Regions from separate parts of the Enterobacter cloacae complex sp. HYC074_NIDB genome, predicted to be linked through region 1. Evidence: predicted binding sites of a transcription regulator. Region 1 holds the regulator's gene; the other holds the start of a gene.

The links. Region 1 encodes PhoB, which activates phosphate uptake and scavenging genes when phosphate is short. Its sites were predicted from a motif close to CTGTCATAAAACTGNCNNAT; they were not measured.
Region 2: the regulator PhoB is predicted to act here: its motif matches at 11,408-11,427, upstream of glpT (glycerol-3-phosphate transporter).

Annotation. Positions count from the first base shown of each region.
Region 1 covers NZ_CP114214.1:1,040,839-1,056,777, reverse strand. The annotation lists gene proY (proline-specific permease ProY) at 1-453, opposite strand, end outside; gene brnQ (branched-chain amino acid transporter carrier protein BrnQ) at 535-1,854, opposite strand; gene phoR (phosphate regulon sensor histidine kinase PhoR) at 2,264-3,559, opposite strand; gene phoB (phosphate response regulator transcription factor PhoB) at 3,581-4,270, opposite strand; gene sbcD (exonuclease subunit SbcD) at 4,458-5,663, shown strand; gene sbcC (exonuclease subunit SbcC) at 5,660-8,791, shown strand; gene mak (fructokinase) at 8,889-9,794, opposite strand; gene rdgC (recombination-associated protein RdgC) at 9,918-10,832, shown strand; gene ppnP (pyrimidine/purine nucleoside phosphorylase) at 10,880-11,167, opposite strand; gene O1724_RS05040 (AroM family protein) at 11,239-11,916, opposite strand; gene yaiA (protein YaiA) at 12,153-12,344, opposite strand; gene aroL (shikimate kinase AroL) at 12,389-12,913, opposite strand; gene O1724_RS05025 (YaiI/YqxD family protein) at 13,058-13,516, opposite strand; gene proC (pyrroline-5-carboxylate reductase) at 13,614-14,423, shown strand; gene adrA (diguanylate cyclase AdrA) at 14,440-15,543, opposite strand; gene psiF (phosphate starvation-inducible protein PsiF) at 15,646-15,939, opposite strand, start outside.
Region 2 covers NZ_CP114214.1:3,237,398-3,253,336, forward strand. The annotation lists gene rcsC (two-component system sensor histidine kinase RcsC) at 1-1,086, opposite strand, end outside; gene gyrA (DNA topoisomerase (ATP-hydrolyzing) subunit A) at 1,222-3,858, opposite strand; gene ubiG (bifunctional 2-polyprenyl-6-hydroxyphenol methylase/3-demethylubiquinol 3-O-methyltransferase UbiG) at 4,005-4,733, shown strand; gene nrdA (class 1a ribonucleoside-diphosphate reductase subunit alpha) at 5,082-7,367, shown strand; gene nrdB (class Ia ribonucleoside-diphosphate reductase subunit beta) at 7,476-8,606, shown strand; gene yfaE (class I ribonucleotide reductase maintenance protein YfaE) at 8,606-8,860, shown strand; gene glpQ (glycerophosphodiester phosphodiesterase) at 8,884-9,936, opposite strand; gene glpT (glycerol-3-phosphate transporter) at 9,948-11,300, opposite strand; gene glpA (anaerobic glycerol-3-phosphate dehydrogenase subunit A) at 11,551-13,179, shown strand; gene glpB (glycerol-3-phosphate dehydrogenase subunit GlpB) at 13,169-14,386, shown strand; gene glpC (anaerobic glycerol-3-phosphate dehydrogenase subunit GlpC) at 14,383-15,573, shown strand; gene O1724_RS15695 (nicotinamide mononucleotide deamidase-related protein YfaY) at 15,605-15,939, opposite strand, start outside.

The DNA of each region.
Region 1 (15,939 bases):
CCAGAACTCCAGCTCGCCAAACACCTTCACGCTCATCAGGTTAACGGCGCAGATAATCAGCACCACGCTCAGCACCCAGATCCAGTGCGGCACGGCAGGGAACCAGACCCCCATATAGATGCCAAACGCCGTCACATCGGCAATGGCGACAATCAGGATTTCAAAGCAATAAGTCCAGCCGGTGATAAACCCGGCCAGCGGGCCTAAGTTCTCTTGTGCATAGCGTGAAAACGAGCTGGCAGACGGGTTGTGAACCGACATCTCCCCCAGCGCACGCATGATGATATAGGCCGCGGCACCGCCGATGATGTAGGCCAGCAGAACGCTTGGACCGGCCATTTTGATGGCATCTGCCGAGCCATAAAAAAGACCGGTGCCGATAGCCGAGCCCAGCGCCATAAAGCGGATGTGGCGGGTGCTCAATCCACGTTTAAGTTTGTTAGTGCTTTCCATTAAAATCTTGCCATTCAACACGAAAAAAACAAAAAACCACGGGGCCTTAAGCCCCGTGGTTAAACAATTTGTTGCCGTTGATTAATGGGCGTTGGATGTCACCTGACGCCCGGCCGCACGGTCCCAGATAATCGCAAGAACCAGCGCTACAACGGAAGGCATCAGCCAGGCCAGGCCCTGCTCGGACAGCGGCAGACGCTGTGTCCAGGCTGGCAGGATTTCTGCAAATGCTGATGCTTTGATCCCGTCAAGGATACCAAAAATCAGGCTGATAAACATGGCCGGCGCAATAATTCGCGTCGAGTTATGCCACCACGGGCGGGTGAAGCTCAGCACCACCAGCACGATACATGGCGGATAGATAGCCGTCAGCACCGGAATTGACACCTGGATCAGGTGGCTCAGACCGAGGTTTGAAACCGCCATGGAGAAGATGCCGAGGATAAACACCAGCGTGCGGTAAGAGAGCGGCAGATACTGAGCGAAGAACTCCGCGCAGGCGCAGGTCAGACCCACAGCCGTCACCAGACAGGCCAGGAAAATCAGCGCCGCCAGCAGCATGCTGCCTGCACCACCAAAGGTGTGCTGCACGTAAGCATGCAGGATCGCCGCGCCGTTTGCGCTCTGATCGACCAGCGTTGCGCTATCTGAACCCAGACGGAACAGCGCCAGATACAGCAGCGTCAGGCCGACACCGGCCATCAGGCCAGCCCAGATAGTGTAACGAGTCAGCAGGCGCGCTTCGGTCACCCCACAGGAACGCGCGGCGTTAACGATAACAATACCAAACACCATCGCGCCAAGCGTATCCATCGTCAGATAGCCGTTCACGAAACCGTTTGAGAACGCCGCGTTCTGGTAGGCGTCCATCGCGGAGCTGATGGGCCCCGCAGGCCAGACAATGGCCGCAACCGCCAGCACAATCAGCGCCACAATTTTCAGTGGTGCCAGGAAGTTACCTACGGTATCCAGCAGTTTGCCCGGATAGAGAGAAACCAGAATCACGATGGCGAAGTAAATGAGGCTGTAAATAAACAGTGGCATCGCGCCGTCACCGGTCAGCGGGGCGATACCCACTTCAAAGGAGACGGTCGCCGTGCGCGGGGTCGCGAACAGCGGGCCAACGGCCAGATAGCAGACGGTTGCCAGCAGAACGCCAGCCACTTTGCCAATCGGGGTGCTGAGGCTGTCCACACCGCCACCGACTTTCGCCAGCGCGATAACGGTCAGTACCGGCAGGCCCACGGCAGTAAGCAGGAAGCCAAACGCAGCCGTCCAGACGTGTTCACCCGCCTGTAAGCCAACCATTGGAGGAAAAATGATATTACCTGCGCCAACGAACAGCGCAAATGTCATAAAGCCCAGCGCGATAATGTCACGCGATTTCAAGTGATGGGTCATAAAACCTTACTGCCTGTGGATGTGGTGTTGAATACGTTGAGATTTTCGCCATCCCTGATGGGACGATACAGCGGAAAATTTGCTCAATTTCAGCGGGATATGCTCCCGTCCTGGCGTGGCGAAGAATAGTTTTTCGATTTACCACGCAAATACAGTCGGTCTGACAGTATATGGGGGGCAATTTAAACGCTTATAACGTTTAAAGGCAAGAAGGGATCGTAAAACCAGAACAATATGCCAGCATGAAAATCCAGACCAACATAATATGCCATGTATAAGAAAAACTCATGGCTAATCATGCGAACAAAAAAGCACCAGCCGTATAATATTCATCCGCGTTTCGCTTGACTGCAAAGCAAACGGGCCAGCAATCGCTGGCCCGTGGAAAGGTAGCCTGACACACACGCTGTCAGGCGCTTTTTTTGGCAATTAATCGTTCCGGAATCACGAAGCTAAAGCGCGTGCCCTTACCGAGGGTGCTTTCGATATTGAGCCGGCTTTCGTGGTGGCTGACGGCATGCTTCACAATTGCCAGCCCCAGTCCGCTTCCGCCGGTCTGCCGCGAGCGCGCCTTATCCACCCGGTAGAACCGTTCAGTGAGACGCGGGAGGTGTTCAGGCCCAATCCCCGGCCCGTTGTCCTCGACGCTAAACTCAGCGCCCGCCGGGGTATGCTGCCAGCGCACCGCGATATGCGTCCCTTTCGGGGTGTGATTCACGGCGTTATAGACCAGGTTTGAGATAGCGCTTCGCAGCTCATCTTCACTGCCGAGCACTTTCAGCGTGTTATCAACGTCAAAACTCAGGGTGTGCTGATTATGACTCAGCGTTTGGGCTTCGCGCTCCACCACCCGCAACATCATCGGCACATCAATGATGTCATTTAGCGCCAGCGACGGGGCAGCCTCAATTTTTGAAAGCGTCAGCAGCTGTTTGACCAGCCCTTCCATGCGGAACGTCTGCTCCCTCATGGTATGCAGCGCTTTCTCACGCGGCGCCCCCTCAAGCGTTTGCTCCTGCATCATCTCCAGGTAGCCCTGAAGCACCGTCAACGGCGTACGCAGCTCGTGGCTGACGTTGGCAAAGAAGTTACGTCTCGCGCCCTCAAGCTGGTGCATCTGGGTAACGTCCCTCGCCACCATCAGCCACTGCCGATCGCTGTAGGGCATCACGCGGATCTCCAGATGGCGACCGTTATTGAGCTTCAGATTGTGCGGGCGCGAAAAATCCCGCTTTTTCAGATACAGCGTGAACTCGGGATAGCGCAGAAGGTTGAGGATGTTCTGACCGTTATCATCCGGCCAGCGCAGGCCCAACAGCTGTTGCGCGAGGCCATTACACCAGAAGATGGTCCCTTCTTCCGTCGTCAGGATCACCGCGTCCGGCAGCGACTCCGCACCGCTACGAAAGCGTTTGATCAGGCTTCCCAGCTCACGACGGCGCTTTTTATTACGCATCTGCATCTGGTGCAGGCCGTAGAGAAGCGGTTCCCAGCTCCCGCTTCCCGGCGGAGGTGTCATACTTCTGTCGACCCACAGCCACCAGGAAAGACGCAGTAAATTCCAGAAATGCCAGACGAGCAATCCCGTCACGGCCACCAGTAAAAACCACGGCAGATAGCCAAAGATAGCCCCCAGAATGAGGGCCGGAATACAGCATAAGATCAGTTCAAAGACGAGCCTTTTCCATGACAGACGTTCCAGCACGCGTCACACTCCTGTCATTGTTCAGAAACGGGTCGAGAAGCGATAACCCGTGCCGCGGACCGTCTGTACCATGCGATCGTGGCCGCTCAGTTCCAGTGCTTTACGCAGGCGGCGAATATGGACGTCAACCGTTCGGTCTTCGACATAGACGTTAGTTCCCCAGACGTTATTCAGCAACTGTTCGCGGCTGTAAACGCGCTCCGGGTGTGTCATAAAGAAGTGCAGGAGTTTAAATTCGGTGGGGCCCATATCGAGGGGATTTTCACCGGTCATGACCCGGTGCGAGGTAGGATCCAGGCTCAGCCCCTGCATCTCAATCACCTCTTCCACCGCCATCGGTGAAATACGGCGCATCACGGCTTTGATACGCGCCACCAGCTCTTTCGGGGAGAACGGTTTGGTGATGTAATCGTCCGCGCCGGTTTCCAGACCGCGCACGCGATCCTCTTCCTCGCCGCGCGCCGTCAGCATCACCACCGGGATATCACGGGTCATCGCCTCGCGTTTGATATGCTTGATAAACTGCAATCCGGAACCGCCAGGCAGCATCCAGTCCAGCAGGATCAGATCGGGCCAGGGTTCATTCAGCTGGTTCACCGCGCTGTCATAATCTTCCGCTTCAACCGGCTGGAAGCCATTTTGTTCAAGCACGAAGCACACCATTTCACGGATCGGAGCTTCATCTTCTACGACCAGAATACGTCTCGCCATACTTTGCCCTGTCTTATCGTATTTAAGTTACAAGTCTGTAATGCGGCGTCATTATGCGTCAGATTTATGACAGATTTATGAAAAACATTACCACTATAAATGGCAAACTGTTGTTTTATTACAGCGGTTATTTTCCGTTCCCCAAACGTTTATAATCCTGCTTTCTTATTATTGCCACGGATCTTTTATGCGCATACTTCACACCTCAGACTGGCACCTGGGTCAAAATTTTTACAGCAAAAGCCGCGCCGCGGAACATGAAGCGTTCCTGAACTGGCTGCTGGAGACGGCTCAGGCTCACGAGGTGGACGCGATTATTGTGGCGGGCGACATTTTTGATACCGGATCGCCGCCGAGCTATGCGCGTGAGCTATACAACCGTTTTGTGGTCAACCTCCAGCAAACCGGTTGTCACCTGGTGATTGTCGCCGGAAATCATGACTCGGTGGCGACGCTGAATGAATCCCGCGATATTCTGGCGTTCCTCAATACCACCGTGGTGGCCAGCGTCGGGCACGCGCCGCAGATCCTGAAAAAACGCGACGGCACGCCGGGCGCGGTGCTGTGCCCAATCCCGTTTTTACGTCCGCGAGATATCGTGCAAAGCCAGGCGGGTCTGTCCGGCAGCGAAAAACAGCAGCATCTGTTGCAGGCCATCACCCGCTATTATCACCAGCAGCATACGGAAGCCTGCGCCCTGCGCGGCGATCAGGCCATTCCGATCATTGCCACCGGACACCTCACCACCGTCGGAGCCAGTAAGAGTGATGCGGTGCGCGAGATCTATATCGGTACGCTGGACGCGTTTCCGGCGCAAAACTTCCCCCCCGCCGACTACATTGCCCTCGGGCATATTCACCGGGCGCAGATCATCGGCGGCTGCGAGCATATCCGCTACTGCGGCTCGCCCATTTCGCTCAGTTTTGACGAAACGGGCAAAGCCAAATCCGTCCATCTGGTGAGCTTCACCGGGGGCAAACTCAGCGCCGTTGAGACGCTTGAGGTGCCGGTCACCCAGCTGCTGGCGGTGCTGAAAGGCGATCTGGCCGCCATTACCGCTCAGCTTGAGCAGTGGCGCGGCGCAGCGCTTAATCCCCCCGTCTGGCTCGATATCGAAATCACCACCGACGACTACCTGTACGATATGCAGCGTAAAATTCAGACGCTGACGGAAGACCTTCCCGTGGAAGTACTACTGGTACGCCGCAGCCGCGAGCAGCGCGAGAAAATACTGCTCAACGCCCAGCGTGAAACGCTTAGCGAACTTCGGGTTGAAGAGGTGTTCGCGCGGCGGCTTGCGCATGTAGAGGTGGACGAGGCCAGACGCACCAGGCTTAACGAGCTGTTTGCCCAGACCCTGCACTCCCTCCATGACGAGGACGAAAACGCATGAAAATTCTGAGCCTGCGTCTGAAAAATCTGAATTCGCTAAAGGGTGAGTGGAAAATTGATTTCACCGCGGAGCCGTTCGCCAGCAACGGGCTGTTTGCCATCACCGGCGCAACCGGCGCGGGTAAAACCACGCTGCTGGATGCCATCTGCCTGGCGCTGTACCACGAAACGCCGCGTCTTAATAAGGTCTCTCAGGCGCAAAACGACCTGATGACGCGCGATACCGCCGAATGCCTGGCGGAAGTGGAATTTGAGGTCAAAGGCGTTGCTTATCGCGCTTTCTGGAGCCAGAACCGCGCCCGCAACCAGCCGGACGGGAACTTACAGGCACCGCGCGTAGAGCTGGCCCGCTGCGAAGACGGCAAAATTCTGGCCGACAAAGTCACGGATAAGCTGGAACAAACCGCCGCACTCACCGGGCTGGACTATGGTCGCTTTACCCGCTCGATGTTGCTCTCGCAGGGGCAGTTTGCCGCCTTCCTGAATGCTAAACCGAGCGATCGCGCTGAGCTGCTGGAGGAACTGACCGGCACGGAAATTTACGGCCAGATTTCCGCCATGGTTTTTGAAAAACACAAAGCGGCACGTAACGCGCTGGAGATGTGCGAAGCGCAGGCCGCAGGGGTTGTGCTGTTGAGCGAGGAACAGCAGCATCACTTGCAGCAAAGTTTGCAGGCGCTCACTGACGAAGAGAAAATCCTGCTGGCACAGCAGCAGAGCCAACAGAAAGATTTTCAGTGGCTTACGCGTAACGACGAGCTGATACGTGAGCAGCAGCGCGCAGCCGCTTCGCAGCAGCAGGCGCAACAGGCTCTGACGGACGCCGCGCCGCAACTGGCGAAGCTCCAGCTGGCGCAACCCGCCGCCCAGCTACGTCCGCTATGGGAGCACCAGCAGGAGCAGACCGCCCGCCTGTCGCAAACCGCAGAGCGAATTGTCGAAGTAAATACTCGCTTACTCGACAGAGCGGCACAGCGCGCGCGTATCCGCAACGGTGCGCAGCGCAACCGTGAACAGTTGCAGACAGAGCACACGGCGCTGACGCAGTGGCTAACCGAACACGATCGTTTCCGTCAGTGGGGACAGGAAATTGCCGGCTGGCGGGCGCATTTTACGCAGCTGAATCGCGATAAAAATCAGCTTGTTGCCCAGGCAGCGCGCATGGCTGAGCTTCGTCAGAAGCTGGCTGAGCTGCCGGAGAGTACGCTGACGCTGACGGCTGAGGATCTCGCGACGGCAATGGAGCAACAGGCACAATCGCGGGCGCTCCGCCAGCGTCTGACTGCGCTTCACGCTCGCTATCAGCCGCTGCAAAAACGACTGCGCCAGAATGCGGAAAGCGTGCAGAAAGCGCAGGCTGAGCAGGGTAAGCTCAATGAAACGCTGATCCTGCGGCGTCAGCAGTTCAAAGAAAAAAATCAGCACTATGCCGACCTGAAAGCGCTCTGTGAGCGTGAGGCGACAATCAAGGATCTTGAGAATTATCGTGCTCAGCTGGAAGCGGGTAAGCCTTGCCCGCTCTGCGGTTCACGCGAACACCCGGCAGTTGTGCAGTATCAGGCGCTTGAACTGACTGACAATCAGCGCCGCCGCGACGCGCTGGAGAAAGAGGTTGCCGCGCTAAAAGAGGAAGGATTGCTGGTACTCGGGCAGGTGAATGCGCTGACCCAACAGATCCAGCGCGAGACTGAGGAAGCACAGGCTCTCTCTGAGGAAGAGCAAGCACTCACTAAAGAGTGGCTGGAGGTCTGCACCTCCCTGAACATAGCGCTGAATATTCAGGATGATATAGCACTCTGGATGAGCGCACAGGAGCAGTATGAACGCCAGCTGTATCAGCTCAGCCAGCGTCTGACGCTGCAAAACCAGCTCATTGAACAGGAAGGTCAGGCGCGCCAGTACCAGCAGCAGCTGACGGCGACGCGTCAGGCGCTGGCGGCCTCGCTAGAGTCGCTGTCGCTTAGCGTGCCCGATGAAGGGGCCGAAAGCGCCTGGCTGAGCGCGCGCGAAAGCGAATATACCCTGTGGCAGGAAAAACAGGCCCAGCACGGTACGATTCAGGAACGTATTAACGCCCTGATGCCAATCCTGGAGACGCTGCCGGTTACCGATGATACAGAAGCCGACGCGGTTATACCTGAGAAGTGGCGCGGCATCCACGACGAATGCGTGTCGCTGCAAAGCCAGCTCACCACCCTCCAGCAGCAGGAGACGCTTGAGCGTGAACGGCTCCAGCAATCACAGGCTCAGTTCAACGCCGCGCTGACCGCGAGCTGCTTTGCCGATCGGGAGGCATTTCTCTCCGCCCTGCTGGATGAAGCGTCGATCCGCCAGCTTGAACAGCAAAAGCAGACGCTGGAAAACCAGCTCCAGCAGACCACGGCGCTTTCGGTGCAGGCAAGCCAGCAGCTTCAGGCGCATCAGGCACAGCGCCCCGAGGGGCTGGAAACCGATGCCGCAACGCTTCAGGCGCAGTTACATCAGCTGGCGCAACAGCTTCGGGACAACACCACGCATCAGGGGGAGATCCGCCAGCAGCTCAAACAGGACGCCGATAACCGTCTGCACCAGCAGGCGCTTATGCAGCAGATTGAGGAGGCGGCGCGTCAGGCCGACGACTGGGGCTATCTCAATGCGCTGATAGGCTCCAGCACCGGCGATAAATTCCGTAAATTCGCCCAGGGGCTAACGCTGGATAATCTGGTGTGGCTTGCCAACCAGCAGCTCAACCGTCTGCATGGCCGCTATCTGCTTCAGCGTAAAGCCAGCGACGCGCTGGAGCTGGAAGTGGTCGATACCTGGCAGGCCGATGCGATACGCGATACCCGTACCCTTTCCGGCGGGGAGAGTTTCCTGGTCAGTCTGGCGCTGGCTTTAGCGCTTTCCGATCTGGTCAGTCACAAAACGCGCATTGATTCGCTGTTCCTGGATGAAGGGTTCGGCACGCTCGACAGTGAAACGCTGGACACCGCGCTGGATGCGCTCGACGCACTGAACGCCACCGGGAAAACCATCGGCGTGATCAGCCACGTTGAGGCGATGAAAGAGCGTATTCCGGTGCAGATCAAGGTGAAGAAGATCAACGGGCTGGGGTATAGCAGGCTGGACAGGGAGTTTGCGGTGAATTGAATGGGGGACGGTGCGGTCTGATGCCCTCACCCTGGCCCTCTCCCTGTGGGAGAGGGTACAAACATCAAAAACGGCAACGCAAGTTGCCGTTTTGCGTTTATTCCGGCCACAGCCACGCCGCGCCTCGCACGCCGCTGGAGTCACCGTGGACGGCTTTGCGGATCGGCGTTTCGCACTCGCCGCCAAATACCCACTGTTTCACCAGCGTTGGCACCGTGGCGTAAAGTCGGTCGACGTTGCTCATGCCGCCGCCCAGCACAATCACGTCCGGATCGAGGATATTGATCACATGCGCCAGTGACTTAGCCAGCCGCATTTCGTAGCGGCTGAGCGCCAGTTCAGCCACCGGATCCTGCTCATCAACCAGACGCATAATCTCGTTACCTTTCAGCGGCTGGCCGCTCAGACGATGATAATCGGTGGCAAACCCCGTACCGGAGATAAAGGTCTCTATACAGCCCTGCTTGCCACAGTAGCACGGCACTTCGGCGCGGTATTTGAGTTCATCTTCATCCATCCACGGCAGCGGGTTGTGCCCCCACTCGCCCGCGGTGCCGTTGCCGCCAATATGCGAGCGCCCTCCGAAGGCCACGCCCGCCCCGCAGCCGGTGCCGATAATTACGGCAAATACGGTCTGCGCGCCAGCCGCTGCGCCATCCACGGCCTCAGACACCGCCAGGCAGTTTGCGTCATTCGCCAGACGCACTTCCCGGTTCAGGCGTTGGCTTAAGTCTTTATCAAACGGCTGACCGTTGAGCCAGGTGGAGTTGGCGTTTTTCACCACGCCGGTATACGGCGAAATGGAGCCAGGGATCCCCATCCCGACTGTGCCCGTCTCGCCCGTTGCCTGCTCTGCCATATCGACCAGGCGGGCAATCGTCTCTATGGTCTGGTGATAATCATCGCGCGGTGTAGGCAGACGGTGGCGAAACAGTTGCTCCCCCTGCTCGCTCAACGCAATGACTTCTGTTTTGGTGCCGCCCAAATCAATCCCAATACGCACAAGACACTCCTCATTATTTTGATTATCAACAGAGTAGAAGCCTGCTTCCCGATTAGCAATGCAAGCGATGCGACAATTCGTTATCATGCCCGCTGATTTAACGACAAGGCCGTGGAAATTATCATGCTGTGGTTCAAAAATTTGATGGTTTACCGTCTCAGCCGCGACGTTTCGCTGCGTGCAGAAGAGATGGAAAAACAGTTAGCCGCTTACTCCTTTACCCCTTGCGGTAGCCAGGATATGGCAAAAACCGGCTGGGTTCCGCCAATGGGTTCTCAAAGCGATGCGCTGACCCACGCCAGCAGCACGGGGCAAATCATCGTTTGCGCCCGCAAAGAAGAGAAGATCCTGCCGACGCCCGTGGTTAAGCAGGCACTCGAAGCGAAGATCTTCAAGCTGGAAGCTGAACAGGGCCGTAAGCTTAAAAAAACCGAAAAAGATTCGCTGAAGGATGAAGTGCTGCACTCGCTGCTGCCGCGCGCCTTTAGCCGCTTTAGCCAGACCATGATGTGGATCGACACCGTTAACGGGCTGATTATGGTGGACTGCGCCAGCGCCAAAAAAGCCGAAGATACGCTGGCGCTGCTGCGTAAGAGCCTTGGCTCATTACCGGTGGTACCGCTGGCGCTGGAAACGCCGATTGAGCTGACCCTGACCGAGTGGGTGCGCAGCGGGACTGCCGCGCAGGGCTTCCAGATCCTTGATGAAGCAGAGCTGAAAGCGTTGCTGGAAGATGGCGGCGTGATCCGCGCGAAGAAACAGGAACTGGTGAGCGACGAAATCGCCGTGCACATTGAAGCGGGCAAAGTGGTGACCAAACTGGCTCTCGACTGGCAGCAGCGCATTCAGTTTGTGATGTGTGATGACGGCTCCGTGAAGCGCCTGAAATTCTGCGATGAACTGCGCGATCAGAACGAAGATATCGACCGCGAAGATTATGCTCAGCGCTTTGACGCAGACTTTATCCTGATGACCGGCGAGCTGGCGGCGCTAATTCAGAACCTGGTGGAAGGTCTCGGCGGCGAAGCGCAGCGCTGACAGGCAAAACGTAGGCCGGGTAAGCGAATGCGCCACCCGGCATGCTTTTATTTCAGATAGCGGCACAGATAAGAGGTTGGCTCTGCAACCTGTAAATGGAACTCGCTGTGGCCCGGCACGTTGAAGACCTGCCCGGCACTATATACTTTCCACTCCGTTTCACCCGGCAGCAGGACGTTCAGCGCGCCGCTGACCACCGTCATCTCTTCCGCTTCTGCGGTGCCAAAGGTGTATTCCCCTTCCGCCATTACGCCGACACTGGCGCGGCCAGTGCTGCTGCTGGTAAAACCAATGGATTTCACTTTACCGGAAAAGTATTCGTTACTTTGAAGCATGAACTGGCCCTTATATTTATAGAGAAAAATCCACTATAGGGGCCATGCTCATGACCTGTCACGCAAAATCATTACACCAGTAATTCTGACGCCAGACGCGCCATCAGGACGTTAGAGAGCAGCACCGGAACATCCAGCGCCTTTTGCAATAAATCACGATGCCGCTGATGGAAGCCCAGGCAGTCGAGCATCAGGACATCCGCCCCTCTGTCGATCAATTCCTGCCCAGCCGCAATCAGCTTCGCTTCGCTGTCCCAGAACGGGTTAGCCAGCGCGTACAGCGGGGTGTGCTCCAGCGCAGCCCACTTCACCGTCTGGTTATCCAGCAGTTCCTCAACGGGAACGATGACCCCAACCTGATGACCATCAACAATAGAGGCCACCAGCGGGGGGATAATCCGCATCGGTTCGAGCAGAATGGCATTACGCGCGCTGAGTCCTTTAACGGGTGCCGTGCTCATCAGCAAAATGACGTCATAGTCCTGATTGTCGAGCACTTCGATCACGCCCTGTAGCGCGCGCTCGATTTTCTGGCGCGACACATGCGCCAGTTTACCGTCACTGAGTAACGTTGCCAGGGGATCTTCCCCCTCTCCGACCGCGTAGTCTTCCATGACCTCTTCCCGACTGAGCTTCCCTAACAGACTGAGATGCGTAATTTGTTGTTCAGAGACATGCTCGGTTAAGAGCGGTAATACTTCGCTTACAGGCACCACACCAATCGTGAGGATCGCCAACGTCGCCTTCATTTTGATCGCCTTCCGTTACTACCACAACTGCCACACAGGTGCAGGCTCACTACGCTGCACTGTTCATTTATTCAACAAAACAGCACCAAGCGTAGCAGGGGATCTCAACACCGTAGTGTAAAGATCGACTGGCCTTTCCGAATCCACCTGTAATAACTAAATATTAACTGCTGCTTAACATCAGCGATAAGTTAAAAGTGTGATTCAGGCACGGTTGTAACGAATTCGGATTCCTGTCAGGACTTCTCAGGATCCTCATAGCGCCGTTTCGCATCCAGCGCTTCCTGTTCGGTTTCATGTTCGCTGATCAGCGAATCAGGTTTAGGGTGATCGGCACGCAGCTGGTACCAGGTTACGGTTTGATCACCATTACCTTTTTCAACGGTAACGATGCGGGCTTCACGTGGATAGGGAGGTCTGGTTGGCATAGCTCATCCTTTTTTTATGTCTGAGCTATGAGTATAGACGGCTGTTAGCTGGCGCAAGCCAAACGCAGGGCGGTAATAATCTGAATCGCAACTTTTTCGGGTGACGCCGACGCATCCACAACGTGGTGTGCCGCCTCGCGGTACAGTGCATCGCGTTCGGCGAGGACCTCGCTGACCTCTTCACTCAGCGGTTTCGCGGTCAGCGCCGGGCGCTGCCCCTCTTCCGGAAACGCCTCCAGCCGCCCCACCAGCGTAGAGACCGGGGCACAGAGGTAGATCACGACACCCTTTTCGCGCATAAACTGGCGGTTATACGACGCCAGGATAATGCCCCCACCGGTCGCAATCACGGTTGACGGCGCGGTCACCGCTTCCAGCGTGGCCGTTTCACGCGCACGAAAGCTCTCCCAACCCTCATCTTCAACGATATCGGCGATAGTCTTACCCGCATTCTCCTGAAGCCAGTGGTCAGTATCGACAAACTGACTCTGGCACAAACGCGCCAGCTCCAGACCAACGGTGGTTTTCCCACAGCCGCGAGGGCCAACTAAAAAGATGGGTGGGTTCATAACCAGGTGTTCCCCTTGCTGCCGGATAACTGAAGGCTGTAAAGAAATGATTGCAGTAGATGTTGCGCTAACTTTACTGCAAAGCGGTACGGAATGACAAGCCTGTGGAAGCCACACTGTACCACAAAACCGCCCGGAGGTGGGCTACGCCGGGCGGCGCTTCACTTCCAGCAGCCATTTATCCAGCTCGGCGGCAAACTGCTGGCGATCGCGCTGCGACAGGCTGTCCGGCCCACCGGTTTGCACGCCGCTGGAACGCAGCGTATCCATAAAATCACGCATGGTGAGCTTTTCCCGGATCGTTGCCGGAGAGTAGCGCTCGCCGCGCGGGTTAAGCGCCGCGGCCCCCTTCGCCAGCACGTCGGCAGCCAGCGGGATATCCGCCGTGATCACCAGATCTCCTGCGTCACACAGGCGTACTATCTCGTTATCCGCCACGTCAAACCCGGCCGGAACGCGCAGAGATCGGATGTATCTGGAGGGCGGCACGCGGATATTCTGGTTCGCGACCAGCGTTAGCGGCATCTGCACGCGCTCGGCAGCACGAAATAAAATCTCTTTAATCACATTCGGACACGCATCCGCATCAACCCAAATCGCCATCGTCTCTCCCCATTATGATTCTGGCGACTATTGTCGCCTGCATTTCGTTGTTAAGCTATCAATGAGAGATAACAACGCATAATAACGGAGAGACGTGATGGATAAGAAAATCGGGTTTATCGGCTGCGGAAACATGGGCAAAGCTATCCTCGGCGGACTGATTGCCAGCGGGCAGGTGCTGCCGGGGCAGATTTGGGTCTATACCCCATCCCCGGATAAAGTCGCGGCGCTGCGTGATGAGTATGGTGTCAACGCTGCCGAAAGCGCGCAGGAAGTGGCTCAGGTGGCGGATATTGTCTTTGGCGCCGTTAAGCCGAATATCATGATTAAAGTCCTGAGCGAGATCACCTCCAGCCTTAACAAAGAGACCCTGGTGGTGTCGATTGCCGCAGGCGTGACCCTCGATCAGCTCGCCCGCGCGCTGGGTCACGACCGTAAGATTGTTCGCGCCATGCCAAACACCCCGTCGCTGGTGAATGCCGGTATGACCTCCGTTACCCCGAACGCGCTGGTCACATCTGAAGACGTGGCAGATGTACTGAATATCTTCCGCTGCTTCGGCGAAGCGGAAGTGATTGCCGAACCGATGATCCACCCGGTGGTCGGCGTGAGCGGCTCTGCCCCGGCGTATGTCTTTATGTTTATCGAAGCCATGGCCGATGCCGCCGTATTGGGCGGAATGCCGCGCGCGCAGGCCTACAAATTTGCAGCGCAGGCGGTGATGGGCTCGGCCAAAATGGTGCTGGAAACGGGTAAGCATCCGGGCGAATTGAAAGATATGGTGTGCTCGCCGGGGGGCACAACCATTGAAGCCGTGCGCGTGCTGGAAGATCGCGGATTCCGCTCCGCCGTGATCGAGGCGATGGAAAAATGCATGGAAAAATCAGAGAAGCTCAGTAAGTCCTGATGCGCTACGCCGGGCGTCAGGCGGCCACTTCGGTGCGGCCCCGTCCGGCATTTTTGGCTTTATAGAGGGCCACGTCCGCCGCCTTTAGCCATTCACGATAGTGGGTGAACTGCGCTCCCCAGGGGGCAACCCCAACGCTGATACACAACCTCGCCGTTGGTGCTCCGTGCAGCGGCATGTTGACCAGCCGTTCATGGACGCGCGACATCGCTGCAATCGCGCTGTCGGCAGGCGTGCCGGACATGATCACCGCGAACTCATCCCCACCAAAGCGGCCAATATAATCGCCTGAGCGCAGAGTCAGCTGAAGCTGGCGCGTAATGGCAACAATCGCTTCATCTCCCACGTCATGCCCCCAGGTGTCGTTGATCGTCTTGAAGTGATCGATATCAATGAGCAGTATCGTCGCCTGTCGATGGCTGCGACGGCAGGCCTCAAATTCGTAACGCAGCAGCGTTTCCCAGTGACGGCGATTGAACACGCCGGTCATTCCGTCGCGGGTACTCATCAGCTCAAGCCGACGCTTATGCTCTGCCAGCCGGATCGCCGTGCGGTGGCTGAGCCATGCAAACAGCATGGGGTAGACCACCAGCACGGGGAGCGTCAGCCACAACGCCAGCGGTTCAGAGGTCAATAGCACAGGAGTACCCGTGGATTGCACGGTGAGCAGAGCAGACAGGGCAAGCAGCGCCAGTCCTGTCAGAAATAAGCGACATCCCCCCGATCCCATCATATTCATGCCGATCATCATGATCAGCGCCGCCGTTGGTAGCGCATTGAACCCTGTTAGCCCCATCCAGACACCGGCAAGAATGGCATCGATTTTCAGATTAACAATTTCACTTCTGTGGGGTTCAGCCGAACGAAAAGCCAGCTGCCAGGCCAGATGGGGCCAGACAAAGACCCAGCCCACCAGCAATAACCACCAAACGCCGGAAAGAAACTGGCTCACCAGAACGCTGGCAAGCGGAACAAATAGCGCCGCCAGACCAACGATGCGTGCCAGCCGTATTCGCCGGGCAAATCGCAGACCGGAACGGTATGAATCATCCTGAGAAAGCTGCTGGTGCCACGCTTCCCGAATGTTCTCGTGACTGTCATAAAACTCATCATTCATCATCTTTGGGAATATTCTGAAACATTTTCCCAAATTATAGAGAGGGGGATAGCGGGGAAAGTATGAAATTTTGGGTGAGCCACAGCCGTGACTCACCCGTTAGCACTACGCCTGTTTTTTCAGGCACGCGCTCATGAACTTGCTGCGATCGTCGCCTTTCAGCATCTGCTGTGTCGCCTGGGCATTGCACTCGCGCATTTTTTGCTGCTGCGGGGTCAGGCTTTTTTCACCGGGTTTTGTCGCACCATTTTTTAGGCAGTCGCTCATGTACGTTTTACGGGCATCCCCTTTCAGGCTTTGCGATGTCGCCTGTTGGTTACAGGTCGTCATGCGTTGCTGCTGGGGCGTCAACGTTTTCTCTTCCGCATGTGCTGATGCCATCAGACACAGGCCAGAGAG
Region 2 (15,939 bases), 2.2 Mb from region 1:
AATTTTACGGTTAAACTGCTCGTGCTCCTCCAGACGCTGAGCATCCGCCTCCGCCGGAATAAAGATCCGCCGCTCATACATTCTCGCCAGCATAAACAGCGCGACGCCTACCGCGATGTTCAGCAAAATGGCGTTAAGGATCAGGATGCGAATGCGCTCCAGGACCTTGTCCACCGGCAGCGAGTAGACAATGCTCAGCGACGATGGCGGTAAACTTTTCTTCAGCACCAGCTCGCGGAACCCGGAGGTATAGCCAAACCATGACCGCTCCTGCATCCAGCTGGGTTCCACCTTCAGGCGGTTTTCAGGCCCGGTAAGGGAGATGAGCGGATGGCCGTTTTCATCCAGAATGGTCACGCCCATCGGCAGACTGCCCGGCGTGAAGAAGTTTTCCATGCGGATGGTTTGTTCAATCCCCAGCAGCGCTTGCAGGCGGTTTCCGAGGTAAACCGGAGTCAGGGCATAGAAATAGCCGACCCCCATGCGCGGCCCCTGGCTTATCCAGAAGATGTTGTTCCCGCGCTCTTCCTGAGGCGCATTACGGTATTTCACTATGCGCTCATGCAGGCTTTTCAGCGCGTCTTCGCGTTCGACGGGCATATCCCGCAGGCCGAAATCCGCCATGCAGAGATTTTCGTTGCTAATCAGGTAGACACGGTTCAGATCGTAAGCGGCCGAGAAGTTATCGCGCCAGTAGCGCATAAACCATGACAGGGACTCCAGTGAACCACGCCAGGCTTTGCCCATGGCGGAACAATCGGAATCCGGGAAGAGCGGTTCGAAATCAGGCACTTCGGTTTTTTCATCCCGACCGCGGATGGCAAGAATGCCGTTCTCCGCCGTCAGTCGATTCTCAGCAATATACTTAAGCTCTTTCATCACGTCAGACGTACGCTGGATATAGCGCTGAGCCTGATCCGAGCTCAAATTAAACTCCTGGCGGATCTCCGCTTCTTTCTGGTGTAACGCGTTAACGATGTAAAACACCGAGAGCAGTGCCACCAGCAACCATAGCAGTAGCGCAAGCGCCCGAAACAGATAGCGGGAGACTTTTAACGTGGTACGAAAGGAGACGAGGTATTTCAAAGGGGCGAGGCTCCGCCGTCGGGGTCAAAAAGAATGTGGTTAAGGTAGCGGTAAACGCGGCTTGTCGCAACGTTCACTTGTCTGCTTGCGCAAAACAAAAGGGCCGGAAACCGGCCCTTTATGCGTCAGGAGACGTTACTCGTCAGCGTCATCCGCTGCTTCATCATCGGTGTCCGCTTCCGGGGCGATTTCATCATCCCCTTCCGCGACGCTGCCGTCGATAGAGTCAAGCTCTTCGTCATCCACCGGCTCAGCAACGCGTTGCAGACCGACGACGTTTTCATCTTCCGCAGTGCGGATGAGGATAACGCCCTGGGTGTTACGACCTACCACGCTGATCTCTGACACGCGGGTACGCACCAGCGTACCGGCATCGGTGATCATCATGATCTGGTCCGCGTCGTCCACCTGCACCGCGCCAACAACGGAACCGTTGCGCTCGGTCACTTTGATGGAGATAACGCCCTGCGTGCCGCGTGACTTGGTTGGGTATTCACTTTCCGCCGTACGTTTACCGTAGCCGTTCTGGGTGACGGTCAGGATTGCGCCTTCGCCACGAGGAACGATCAGGGAAACAACGGAGTCTTCACCCGCCAGCTTGATACCACGCACGCCGGTCGCCGTACGACCCATTGCGCGCACGGCGTTCTCTTTAAAGCGCACCACTTTACCGGCGGCAGAGAAGAGCATCACTTCATCAGAACCGGACGTCAGATCCACGCCGATCAGTTCGTCGCCTTCGTTCAGGTTCACCGCGATAATCCCGGCAGAACGTGGACGGCTGAACTCGGTCAGTGCGGTTTTCTTCACGGTACCGCTCGCGGTCGCCATAAAGACGTTCACGCCCTCTTCGTACTCGCGTACCGGCAGTATGGCGGTGATACGTTCGTTCGCTTCCAGCGGCAGCAGGTTGACGATTGGACGTCCACGCGCGCCACGGCTTGCTTCCGGCAGCTGATAGACTTTCATCCAGTACAGACGGCCCCGGCTGGAGAAGCAGAGGATCGTGTCATGGGTGTTCGCCACCAGCAGACGATCAATGAAGTCTTCTTCTTTAATACGCGCCGCAGATTTGCCTTTACCGCCCCGACGCTGAGCTTCGTAGTCGGTCAACGGCTGATACTTCACGTAGCCCTGGTGAGACAGCGTCACTACCACGTCTTCGCGGTTGATCAGATCTTCAATGTTGATATCAGAGCTGTTGGCCGTGATTTCGGTGCGACGCTCGTCGCCGAACTGATCGCGAACCAGCTCCAGCTCTTCACGGATCACTTCCATCAGGCGCTCTGCGCTACCCAAGATATGCAGCAGCTCGGCAATCTGCTCCAGCAGCTCTTTGTACTCGTCGAGCAGTTTTTCATGCTCAAGGCCGGTCAGTTTCTGCAAACGCAGATCCAGAATCGCCTGGGCCTGCTGTTCAGTCAGGTAGTACTGACCGTCACGCACGCCGAATTCCGGCTCCAGCCACTCAGGACGCGCAGCGTCATCGCCGGCACGTTCCAGCATCGCCGCCACGTTGCCCAGATCCCATGGACGCGCAACCAGCGACGCCTTCGCTTCTGCTGGCGTCGGCGCACGGCGGATCAGCTCGATGATCGGGTCGATGTTCGCCAGCGCAACGGCCAGTGCTTCAAGGATATGGGCACGGTCGCGCGCTTTGCGCAGTTCGAAGATGGTACGGCGAGTCACCACTTCACGGCGGTGACGCACGAACGCGCTCAGGATCTCTTTCAGGTTCATGATCTTCGGCTGGCCATGGTGCAGCGCAACCATGTTGATACCGAAGGAGACCTGAAGCTGAGTCTGGGAGTAAAGGTTGTTCAACACAACTTCACCCACCGCGTCGCGCTTGATTTCAATCACGATGCGCATACCGTCTTTGTCAGACTCGTCACGCAGCGCGCTGATGCCTTCAACGCGTTTTTCTTTTACCAGCTCGGCGATTTTTTCAATCAGTCGCGCTTTGTTCACCTGATACGGGATCTCGTGAACAATAATGGTTTCACGGCCGGTTTTGGCGTCCGCTTCCACTTCGGCGCGGGCACGGATGTAAATCTTGCCGCGACCGGTACGGTACGCTTCTTCAATACCGCGACGGCCATTGATGATTGCCGCCGTCGGGAAGTCCGGGCCCGGGATGTGTTCCATCAGCCCTTCAATGCTGATGTCTTCATCGTCAATGTAGGCCAGGCAGCCGTTGATCACTTCCGTGATATTGTGCGGCGGAATGTTGGTTGCCATACCGACGGCGATACCGGACGAACCGTTCACCAGCAGGTTTGGGATCTTCGTTGGCATGACGTCAGGAATTTTTTCCGTGCCGTCGTAGTTATCAACGAAATCAACCGTCTCTTTTTCCAGGTCAGCCATCAGCTCATGGGCAATCTTCGCCAGACGGATTTCCGTATAACGCATTGCCGCGGCGGAGTCGCCGTCGATAGAACCAAAGTTACCCTGACCATCTACCAGCATGTAACGCAGCGAGAAGGGCTGCGCCATACGGACAATGGTGTCGTACACCGCGGAATCACCATGAGGATGGTATTTACCGATTACGTCACCAACGACACGGGCAGATTTTTTGTAGGCTTTATTCCAGTCATTGCCCAATACGTTCATGGCGTATAGTACGCGACGGTGTACCGGCTTCAGGCCATCGCGGACGTCCGGCAGCGCACGGCCAACAATGACCGACATCGCATAGTCCAGATAGGAGCTTTTCAGCTCTTCCTCGATGTTAACCGGTGTAATTTCTCTCGCAAGGTCGCTCATCTAACCGCTATCCCTCTACTGTATCCCGGATTCAAAGGTCGCAAATTATAACACAGCCGCGGTGATACAGGTAAACCTATACGCTTTATTCACAGGGATTGCCTGATATACTCATTTGTCTTGCTAAATAAGGAGTAAAAGCGCCCATGAATGCCGAAAAATCCCCGGTGGCTCACAACGTTGACCACGAAGAGATTGCCAAATTTGAAGCGGTGGCGTCCCGCTGGTGGGATCTCGAAGGTGAGTTCAAACCTCTGCATCGCATTAACCCGCTGCGTCTGGGCTATATCGCGGAGCGTTCCGGCGGTCTGTTCGGTAAGAAAGTGCTCGACGTCGGCTGCGGCGGCGGCATCCTGGCGGAAAGTATGGCGCGTGAAGGGGCCACCGTCACCGGTCTGGACATGGGCTTCGAACCTCTACAGGTTGCGCGTCTTCATGCGCTGGAGTCCGGCATACAGGTAGAATACGTTCAGGAAACCGTGGAAGAGCACGCGGCAAAACATGCGCACCAGTATGACGTGGTGACCTGCATGGAGATGCTGGAGCACGTTCCCGATCCGCAGTCGGTCGTCAGCGCCTGTGCAAACCTGGTGAAACCGGGTGGACAGGTCTTCTTCTCGACCATCAACCGCAACGGTAAAGCCTGGCTGATGGCCGTCGTTGGCGCGGAGTATGTGCTGCGCATGGTGCCGAAAGGCACGCATGACGTGAAGAAATTCATCAAGCCTGCGGAACTGTTAAGCTGGGTCGACCAGACGTGGCTCAAGGAGCAGCACATCACCGGCCTGCACTACAATCCGCTGACCAATAAATTCAAACTCGCACCGGGCGTTGATGTTAACTATATGTTGCATACAACCGCCAAAAACGACTAACGTCATTCGTTATTCTTATAAAGATTGCGCGACATCATGTTGCGCAATTCTGACCGCCCGTTGAAGAAATCAGCACTCGATCAAATTTTGAATTTTTTTTCTTAATTATTGACATGTCTTCCAGGCCTTACAGCACGAGGACTTAGCCTTTTTTACCCTTTCACAACCTCAATTTAACGTCAAAATCAACCCTTGTACTGAAAAGAATCCTTACTAGAATACTCACCATATAGCGTTTTTCTTATCGCAAACCCCCTATATGTAGTATTTATCCACAGAGTTAGTCACAAGACGGTTCTGTGGATAAGCGGGGGATATTTTTTTATTTCACGGACAGGTAAACCCCACATGAATCAGAGTCTGCTGGTGACAAAGCGCGACGGTACTACCGAGCGTATCAATCTGGACAAAATCCATCGAGTTCTCGACTGGGCAGCAGAAGGACTGAACAACGTATCTATCTCCCAGGTTGAACTGCGTTCACACATCCAGTTCTACGACGGCATCAAAACGTCTGATATCCACGAAACGATCATTAAAGCGGCGGCGGACCTCATCTCCCGCGAAGCACCGGATTATCAGTACCTCGCTGCACGTCTGGCGATTTTCCACCTGCGTAAAAAAGCCTACGGCCAGTTTGAGCCGCCGAAGCTTTACGATCACGTGGTGAAAATGGTTGAGCTGGGCAAATACGACACGCATCTGCTGGAAGACTATACGGAAGAAGAGTTCGAGCAGATGAACGGGTTTATCGATCACTGGCGCGACATGAACTTCTCCTACGCGGCGGTGAAGCAGCTCGAAGGCAAATACCTGGTTCAGAACCGTGTAACCGGTGAGATCTACGAAAGCGCCCAGTTCCTCTATATTCTGGTGGCCGCCTGCCTGTTCTCCAACTATCCGCGTGACACCCGTCTGGATTACGTGAAGCGTTTCTACGATGCGGTATCGACGTTCAAGATTTCACTGCCGACGCCAATCATGTCTGGCGTGCGCACCCCAACCCGTCAGTTCAGCTCCTGCGTACTGATCGAGTGCGGTGACAGCCTGGATTCCATCAACGCCACCTCCAGCGCCATTGTGAAATACGTTTCCCAGCGCGCCGGTATCGGCATCAACGCCGGCCGCATTCGTGCGCTGGGCAGCCCGATTCGCGGCGGTGAAGCGTTCCACACCGGCTGTATCCCGTTCTATAAGCACTTCCAGACGGCAGTAAAATCCTGCTCTCAGGGCGGCGTGCGCGGTGGCGCTGCGACCCTGTTCTACCCGATGTGGCACCTGGAAGTGGAAAGCCTGCTGGTTCTGAAGAACAACCGCGGCGTGGAAGGCAACCGCGTGCGTCACATGGACTACGGCGTGCAGATCAACAAGCTGATGTACACCCGCCTGCTGAAAGGGGAAGACATCACCCTGTTCAGCCCGTCCGACGTCCCGGGCCTGTATGACGCGTTCTTCGCCGATCAGGATGAGTTCGAGCGTCTGTACACCAAATATGAAAAAGACGACAGCATCCGTAAGCAGCGCGTGAAGGCGGTCGATCTGTTCTCCCTGATGATGCAGGAACGTGCTTCTACCGGCCGTATCTATATCCAGAACGTTGACCACTGCAACACCCACAGCCCGTTCGATCCGGTGGTTGCGCCAGTGCGCCAGTCCAACCTGTGCCTGGAGATCGCCCTGCCGACCAAACCGCTGGACGATGTGAACGACGAAAACGGCGAAATCGCGCTGTGTACGCTCTCTGCGTTCAACCTGGGTGCGATTAAGAGCCTGGACGAGCTGGAAGAGCTGGCGGTGCTGGCTGTTCGTGCCCTCGACGCCCTGCTGGACTACCAGGATTACCCAATCCCGGCGGCAAAACGCGGCGCAATGGGTCGTCGCACTTTAGGTATCGGCGTAATCAACTTCGCCTACTGGCTGGCGAAAAACGGCAAGCGTTACTCCGACGGCAGCGCCAACAATCTGACGCACCAGACGTTCGAAGCGATCCAGTACTACCTGATGAAAGCCTCTAACGAGCTGGCGAAAGAGCAAGGCGCGTGCCCGTGGTTCAACGAAACCACTTACGCGAAAGGCATTCTGCCGATCGACACCTATAAAAAAGACCTGGATGCGATCGTCAGCGAGCCGCTGCACCTCGACTGGGAAGGCCTGCGCGAGTCCATTAAAACTCACGGCCTGCGTAACTCCACGCTCTCTGCCCTGATGCCGTCCGAGACCTCTTCGCAGATCTCCAACGCCACTAACGGTATTGAGCCACCGCGCGGGCACGTCAGCATTAAAGCGTCGAAAGACGGCGTGCTGCGTCAGGTGGTACCGGATTACGAAACGCTGGGTGACAACTACGAGCTGCTGTGGGAAATGCCAAACAACGACGGCTACCTCCAACTGGTGGGTATCATGCAGAAGTTTATCGACCAGTCGATCTCTGCCAATACCAACTACGACCCGACGCGCTTCCCGTCCGGCAAGGTACCGATGCAGCAGCTGTTGAAGGACCTGCTGACAGCCTACAAATTTGGCGTGAAAACGCTGTACTATCACAACACCCGTGATGGTGCGGAAGACGCCCAGGACGACCTGGCGCCGTCAATTCAGGACGATGGCTGCGAAAGCGGCGCATGTAAGATCTAATAAATTCCCTCACCCTAACCCTCTCCCACAGGGAGAGGGAACTCTTTCCCCCTCTCCCTGTGGGAGAGGGCCGGGGTGAGGGGAAATAACACCACAGGACTCACCGCAATGGCATATACCACCTTTTCACAGACGAAAAACGACCAGCTCAAAGAGCCGATGTTCTTCGGCCAGCCGGTCAACGTGGCACGCTACGATCAGCAAAAATATGACATCTTCGAAAAGCTGATTGAAAAGCAACTCTCCTTCTTCTGGCGTCCGGAAGAAGTTGACGTTTCCCGCGACCGTATCGATTTCCAGGCGCTGCCGGAACACGAAAAGCACATCTTCCTCAGCAACCTGAAGTACCAGACGCTGCTGGACTCCATTCAGGGACGTAGTCCGAACGTGGCGCTGCTGCCGCTAATCTCGATTCCTGAGCTGGAAACCTGGGTAGAAACCTGGGCGTTCTCCGAGACGATCCACTCCCGCTCTTACACCCACATCATCCGCAACATTGTGAACGATCCGGCGGTGGTGTTTGACGATATCGTCACCAACGAACAGATCCAGAAGCGCGCCGAAGGCATTGCGCACTACTACGACGAGCTGATCGAGATGACCAGCTACTGGCATCTGCTGGGCGAAGGCACGCATAACGTGAACGGCAAAACCGTTACCGTAAACCTGCGGGCCCTGAAAAAGCAGCTCTATCTGTGCCTGATGAGCGTCAACGCGCTGGAAGCAATCCGCTTCTACGTGAGCTTCGCCTGCTCCTTCGCCTTTGCCGAGCGCAAGCTGATGGAAGGTAACGCCAAAATTATCCGTCTGATCGCCCGTGACGAAGCCCTGCACCTGACCGGCACCCAGCATATGCTAAACCTGCTGCGCAGCGGTGCGGACGACCCAGAGATGGCGGAAATCGCCGAAGAGTGCAAACAGGAGTGCTACGACCTGTTCTTGCAGGCCGCCCAGCAGGAGAAAGAGTGGGCAGACTACCTGTTCCGCGACGGCTCCATGATTGGCCTGAACAAAGACATTCTGTGCCAGTACGTGGAGTACATCACTAACATCCGCATGCAGGCTGTGGGTCTCGATCTGCCATTCCAGACGCGCTCTAACCCAATTCCGTGGATCAATACCTGGCTGGTGTCCGATAACGTGCAGGTTGCGCCGCAGGAAGTGGAAGTGAGTTCTTATCTGGTCGGTCAGATTGACTCTGAAGTCAACACCGACGACCTGAGCGACTTCCAGCTCTGATGAGCCGCGTAACGCTAAGCCTTTCTGGTACAGAGGTGTTGTGCCATGAAGAGCATCCTTCTCTGCTGGTGGCGCTTGAAGCGCATCAGGTTGAGGTAGAGTACCAGTGTCGTGAAGGCTATTGCGGTTCCTGCCGCTGCCGTCTGGTCGCAGGCCAGGTGGACTGGCTGACCGAACCGCTGGCCTTTATCAGTGAAGGGGAAATTTTGCCCTGCTGCTGCCGGGCAAAAGGCGATATTGAGATCGAGATGTAAAAAAGGGCCTTACGGCCCTTTTTCTATTTTAAGAACGTCACCGCTTTATCCGGGAAATCCGTAAACAGCCCGTCCACGTCCGCCTGCTTATACAACACCTCGTAAAGCTGATTCACATCGGTGGCATATGGCGGCAGCTGATCGGCACGCACCGTGTACGGATGCACCTGCATCTTGCTGGCGTGCGCCTCTTTCACCATCGCCGTCAGCTTCACGTGACCCGGCGTTGCGCCTTCCGCCACCAGCATGTGGTAATCCGGCCCGATGCCGTCGGCGTACTGCGCAATCTGCTTCATCGCGCCCGGCTTAAACATCCAGTCGTAGCTGTAGTTCACCCACTTCCCGTCCGGCTGTTTTTCCTGAGTTTCATTCCAGTCGGTATAGGCAATCAGCTGCACCAGATTGAGATCCATCCCCATCTTCGGCTCCAGCTCAGTTTTGATGCGCTTCAGTTCCGCGGCATCGAAACATTGCAGGAAAACCTTATCCTGCTTGCTGGTGTAGCCGTACTTTTTCAGTACCTCCAGCGTCTTCGCGGCAATGTCCTTCCCTTCCTGATGGTGGAACCATGGGGCTTTGATTTCCGGGTAGATGCCGATGTTTTTACCGGTGGAGTGGTTCAGTCCCTGAACAAACTCAATCTCTTCCTGGAAGGTATGGATCCGGAAGTCAGATTTGCCCATCGGGAAACGTCCCGGATAGACCTGCACCTTCTTGCCGTTTTCAATCTCGAAGCCTTCGGTGAACTTCAGGGAGCGGATCTCCGCCAGCGTGAAGTCGATAGCGTAGTAGCGACCATCTTTACGGGCGCGATCCGGGAAACGCTCCGCCACGTCCGTGACGCGGTCAAGATAATGGTCGTGCAGGACGACCAGCTGGTCGTCCTTCGTCATCACCAGATCCTGCTCCAGATAATCCGCGCCCTGGGCATAGGCCATCGCTTTTGCCGGCAGCGTATGCTCCGGCAGATAACCGCTGGCGCCACGGTGGGCGATCACGATCTTATCTGCCGCCAGCGCGGAGCCTGTCATCAGGCCCGCCAGCAGCAGGCCGGTTGCTAACTGAGTTAATTTCATCGCAATGCTCCTTATTGACGACGCGCCAGCACTTCGGCGTGGTGACGTTTTTCACCAATCATCACAACAACCAGCAGCAGTACCGCCAGCACGCTTCCGCCGATCATCACCATAAAGCCGCCGTCCCAGCCGAAGAAGTCAACGGTATAGCCCACAATGGCGCTCGCCGCGACCGAACCGCCGAGATAGCCGAACAGACCGGTAAAGCCCGCAGCCGTGCCTGCCGCTTTCTTCGGTGCCAGCTCCAGCGCGTGCAGGCCGATCAGCATAACCGGACCATAAATCAGGAAGCCGATGACGATCATACAGGCCATATCCACACCCGGATTACCCGGCGGGTTGAGCCAGTACACTACCGTCGCGATAGTCACCAGGGTCATAAAGAAGACGCCCGTCGCACCGCGGTTGCCCTTAAACACCTTGTCCGACATCCAGCCGCAAATCAGGGTGCCCGGGATACCGGCGTATTCATACAGGAAGTACGCCCAGGAGGATTTATCCAGCGCGAAGTGCTTCACCTCTTTCAGGTAGGTCGGAGACCAGTCCAGAATGCCGTAGCGCAGGAGATAAACGAACACGTTGGCGACCGCGATGTACCACAGCAGCTTGTTCGGCAGGACGTACTTCATGAAGATTTGCTTCGCGGTCAGCTCTTCTTCGTGCTTCTCGCTGTAATCATCCGGATAGTCATTTTTGTACTCTTCAATCGGCGGCAGGCCGCAGGACTGCGGCGTATCGCGCATCAGGGCGAAAGCAATAATCGCCACCAGAATGGCACCAAAGGCAGGCATATAGAGCGCCGCGTGCCAGTCGTTGAACCAGGCCATCCCCAGCAGGAACAGCAGCGGCGGAATACCGCCGCCCACGTTATGGGCGCAGTTCCACACCGACACGATGCCGCCGCGCTCTTTCTGCGACCACCAGTGCACCATGGTGCGTCCGCACGGCGGCCACCCCATTCCCTGGAACCAGCCGCAGAGGAACAGCAGCACGAACATGATGGCAATGCTGGAGGTTGCCCATGGCACAAAGCCCATAAACAGCATCACCGCTGCCGCCAGGATCAGACCGGCAGGCAGGAACACGCGCGGATTCGAGCGATCCGACACGGAACCCATGATGAATTTGGAAAAACCGTAGGCGATGGATATCCCCGACAGCGCGAACCCCAGATCGCCGCGGGAGAAGCCCTGCTCTACCAGGTACGGCATGGCGAGCGCAAAGTTTTTACGTACCAGATAGTACGCCGCATACCCGAAGAAGATCCCGAGGAAGATTTGCCAACGCAGACGGCGGTAGAGAGGATCAATCTCTGCCTCTGGCAGTCGCGCCCGATGTGGCGCAGGTTTAAAGATACTGAGCATAACAGCCTCCGTGGCCTTTCAAAAAATGACCGGGCATCTCGCGCCCGGCTACAGAGGCGGCGATGTTAAGAAATCACGGTGAATGTTACTGTGAATCAACGCACAGATTGTTACAGAAATATGACAGAATGCGCAAAAAAGCGCATGAAATCACGTTTCACTTTCGAATTTCGCGCGTTTATGTTCGAAATCAAACAAACCACACGATCAATGTGGCTAAATGCAAAAAAACGAACATAGAGGAAAGGCAATGACAATTCACGATCCACGCTTCAGCGATGTGATTATCATTGGCGGTGGCGCGACGGGTGCCGGCATCGCACGCGACTGCGCCCTGCGGGGATTGAGCGTCACGCTTCTGGAACGCCACGATATCGCCACCGGCGCGACGGGACGTAACCACGGTCTGTTGCACAGCGGCGCCCGCTATGCGGTCACTGACGCTGAGTCAGCGCGCGAGTGTATCGCTGAAAACCAGATCCTCAGGCGCATCGCCCGCCACTGCGTTGAACCGACCAACGGTCTTTTTATCACCCTTCCAGAAGACGACCTCGGCTTTCAGCAAACCTTTATCACCGCCTGCACGGCGGCAGGCATTCAGGCCGAGGCGATCGATCCTGCGCAGGCGCGCCGTCTTGAACCCTCGGTAAACCCGGCGTTACTGGGCGCGGTAAAAGTACCGGACGGAACCGTTGATCCTTTCCGCCTGACCGCCGCCAATATGCTCGACGCGCGGGAACATGGCGCCCAGATCCTGACCGGGCATCACGTCACCGGGCTTATTCGCGAAGGGAATACCGTGCGCGGAGTGCGCGTGTTTGATGCGCAGTACAACGAACACCGCGAGCTGTATGCCGCCGTCGTGGTCAACGCGGCGGGGATCTGGGGCCAGCGCATCGCGGAATACGCGGACCTGTCGGTGCGCATGTTCCCGGCGAAAGGCTCGCTGCTGATCCTCGACCACCGCATCAATAACCATGTCATCAACCGCTGCCGTAAACCGTCTGACGCCGATATCCTCGTGCCGGGGGACACCATTTCGTTAATCGGCACGACCTCAATGCATGTGGACTACAGCGAAATTGATTACAACCGCGTCACCGCTGAAGAGGTGGATATCCTGCTGCGCGAAGGGGAAAAGCTGGCCCCGGTGATGGCGCAGACGCGTATTCTGCGTGCCTACGCGGGCGTGCGTCCCCTCGTCGCCAGCGATAACGATCCGAGCGGGCGTAACGTCAGCCGCGGCATCGTACTGCTCGATCACGCCGAACGTGACGGCATGGACGGATTTATCACCATTACCGGCGGCAAGCTGATGACCTACCGGCTGATGGCCCAGTGGGCCACCGATGCCGTCTGCCGTAAGCTCGGCAACACCGCGCCGTGCGTGACGGCGGAACAGGCCCTGCCCGGCTCGCAGCAATCGACAGAAAAAACGCTGCACAAAATCATTTCACTCCCTGCCCCGCTTCGCGGTTCGGCTATTTACCGCCACGGCGACCGCACCCCGACCTGGCTCGGTGAAGGGCGACTCAGCCGCAGCCTGGTGTGCGAATGCGAAGCCGTGACCGCAGGCGAGGTGCAGTATGCCGTGGAAAACCTGACGGTGAACAACCTGCTCGATTTACGCCGCCGCACGCGCGTCGGGATGGGCACCTGTCAGGGGGAGCTGTGCGCCTGCCGTGCCGCCGGGCTGCTGCAACGTTTTCACGCCACCACGCCAACCCAGTCGCTTGCCCAACTCAGCGATTTTTTAAACGAGCGCTGGAAAGGCATTCAGCCCGTCGCCTGGGGCGATGCCCTGCGCGAAAGCGAATTTACCCGCTGGGTCTATCAGGGGCTTTGCGGTCTGGAGAAGGAGCACAACCATGAAATTTGATACCGTGATTGTGGGTGGGGGGCTGGCGGGCCTGCTGTGCGGCCTCAAACTGACGCAGCGGGGTCTGCGCTGCGCCATTGTCACTCGCGGTCAGAGTGCTCTGCACTTCTCCTCCGGCTCGCTGGATTTACTGGGCGCGCTATCGTTCGCCGATCTGCCGCCTGAACATCCCTACCGCCTGACGGGCGCAGAGAATATGGCCCGCTTTGCCTGCGAAACCGAACACCTGCTCACTGCCTGCGGCGCACGCATGCAGGGTGACGCCGAGCAAAACCATCAGCGCGTCACGCCACTCGGCACCCTGCGCGCCGCCTGGCTTAGCCCGGAAGAGGTGCCTGTCGCTCCCATCGCTGCCGAGCGCGTGCGGGTGGTGGGGATCAGCGGTTTCCTTGATTTCCAGCCACATCTGGCCGCCGCGTCTCTCAGACAGCAGGGTGTTCAGGTGGATACGGCGGAGATTGATCTCCCCGAACTCGACGTGCTGCGCGAAAACCCCAGCGAGTTTCGTGCGGTGAACATTGCCCGCCTGCTGGATAATGAAAGTTACTGGCCGCAGCTGTACGCGGCGCTTCAACCGCTCGGCGAGACCTGCGACGCCCTGTTTATGCCCGCCTGTTTTGGCTTAACGGACAACCGGCTCTGGCGCTGGCTCTCGGCGCGCCTGCCCTGTACGCTCGGTTTACTGCCGACGCTCCCCCCTTCCGTGCCCGGCATTCGTCTGCATACCCAGCTTCAGCGTCAGTTTGTCGCCCAGGGTGGCGTCTGGATGGCAGGCGACGAAGTGAAAAAAATCACCCTGGCTGAGGGCGCGGTAAGCGATATCTGGACCCGCAACCACGGCGACATCCCGCTTCGCGCACGCTATACGGTGCTGGCAAGCGGCAGTTTCTTCAGTAACGGTCTGCTAAGCAGCCGGGATGGCGTGCGTGAGGCAATACTCGGGCTGGATGTCCGGCAAAGCGCTTCCCGCGCGGACTGGTATCAAAGCGATTTCTTCACCCCGCAGCCCTGGCAGCAGTTCGGCGTGATCGTCGACAGCCAACTGCGCCCGCGGCTGGGCGGGGAACCGGTTGAAAATCTTTACGCCATCGGCTCGGTTCTGGGCGGGTACGATCCCGTGGCGCAGGGCTGCGGTGGCGGCGTCTGCGCCGTCACCGCGCTGCATGTCGCGGAGCAGATTATCCAGCGCAGGGAGAGAGCACAATGAACGACACCCGATTTGAAAGCTGTATCAAATGCACGGTCTGCACCACGGTTTGCCCGGTCAGCGGCGTCGATCCGCGCTATCCCGGCCCGAAACAGGCCGGTCCCGACGGGGAGCGTCTGCGCCTGAAGGATGGCGCGCTCTACGACGAGGCGCTGAAATACTGCATCAACTGCAAACGCTGCGAAGTTGCCTGCCCGTCGGACGTGAAAATAGGCGATATCATCCAGCGCGCCCGCGCCCGCTACAGTACGAAAAAACCGACGCTGCGTGACGCGATACTGAGCCACACCGATCTAATGGGCAGCCTCTCGACGCCTTTCGCACCGGTCGTCAATGCCGCCACCGCCCTGAAGCCGGTGCGCAGGCTGCTGGATGCGACGCTCAAAATCGACCATCACCGCAGTCTGCCGAAATATTCTCACGGCACCTTCCGCCGCTGGTATAAATCCGTGGCGGCAGAACAGGCGCAGTTCGCTGAGCAGGTCGCCTTCTTCCACGGCTGCTACGTGAACTACAACCATCCGCAGCTGGGGAAAGACCTGCTGAAAGTGCTTAACGCCATGGGGACGGGCGTTCAGCTGCTGAGCAAAGAGAAGTGCTGCGGCGTTCCGCTGATTGCCAACGGTTTTACCGACAAAGCGCGCAGGCAGGCGAAAAGCAACGTCACCTCTTTACGCGAGGCGATCGTCGACAAAGGGATACCGGTACTGGCGACGTCGTCAACCTGTACCTTCACGCTGCGCGATGAATATCCGCATCTGCTGGATGTGGATAACACCGGCCTGCGCGAGCACATTGAGCTGGCGACCCGTTTTCTCTGGCGCAAGCTGGACAGCGGGCAGACGTTACCGCTGGGCAAATTGCCGCTGAAGGTGGTGTATCACACGCCATGTCATATGGAGAAGATGGGCTGGTCGATCTATACGCTTGAGCTGCTGCGGCTGATCCCGGGGCTGGAGCTGACGGTGCTGGACTCACGCTGCTGCGGCATCGCTGGCACCTACGGATTCAAGCGTGAAAACTACCCAACGTCACAGGCCATTGGCGCGCCGCTGTTCCGGCAGATTGAAGAGAGCGGCGCAGATATCGTGGTGACGGACTGTGAAACCTGCAAGTGGCAGATCGAGATGTCCACCAGCAAACGCTGTGAACATCCCATTACCTTGCTGGCAAAAGCGCTGGCGTAACCGTTGCCGGGGACACTGCCCCGGCACACTCTCACTCTACGAACAGCGATTCCACGACGTTGATCCAGCCGTGCTCACTGGCGACCTCTTTCCCGTTCAGCCAGCGGCGCAGCATGTTCAGCGCCATCATCGCGCACACCTCCTGACGTACGGCCAGGCTGTGGCGGGTAATGCTCATCCTGACGCGCAGGGCGTGCGTTCCTTCCGGCGTTGCCAGGGCAAAGTTGAGGTGCTCCTCATCCAGCCCGCCCACAAACAGCGCCAGTCCGGCGAAATGCTTCACTCTGCGCTCGGATGCCCAGCGCGCCGTCTGCGCCAGCGTCTCCTGCTGGAACGGCACCACTTCACTGGCCAGCAGCGGCGCAC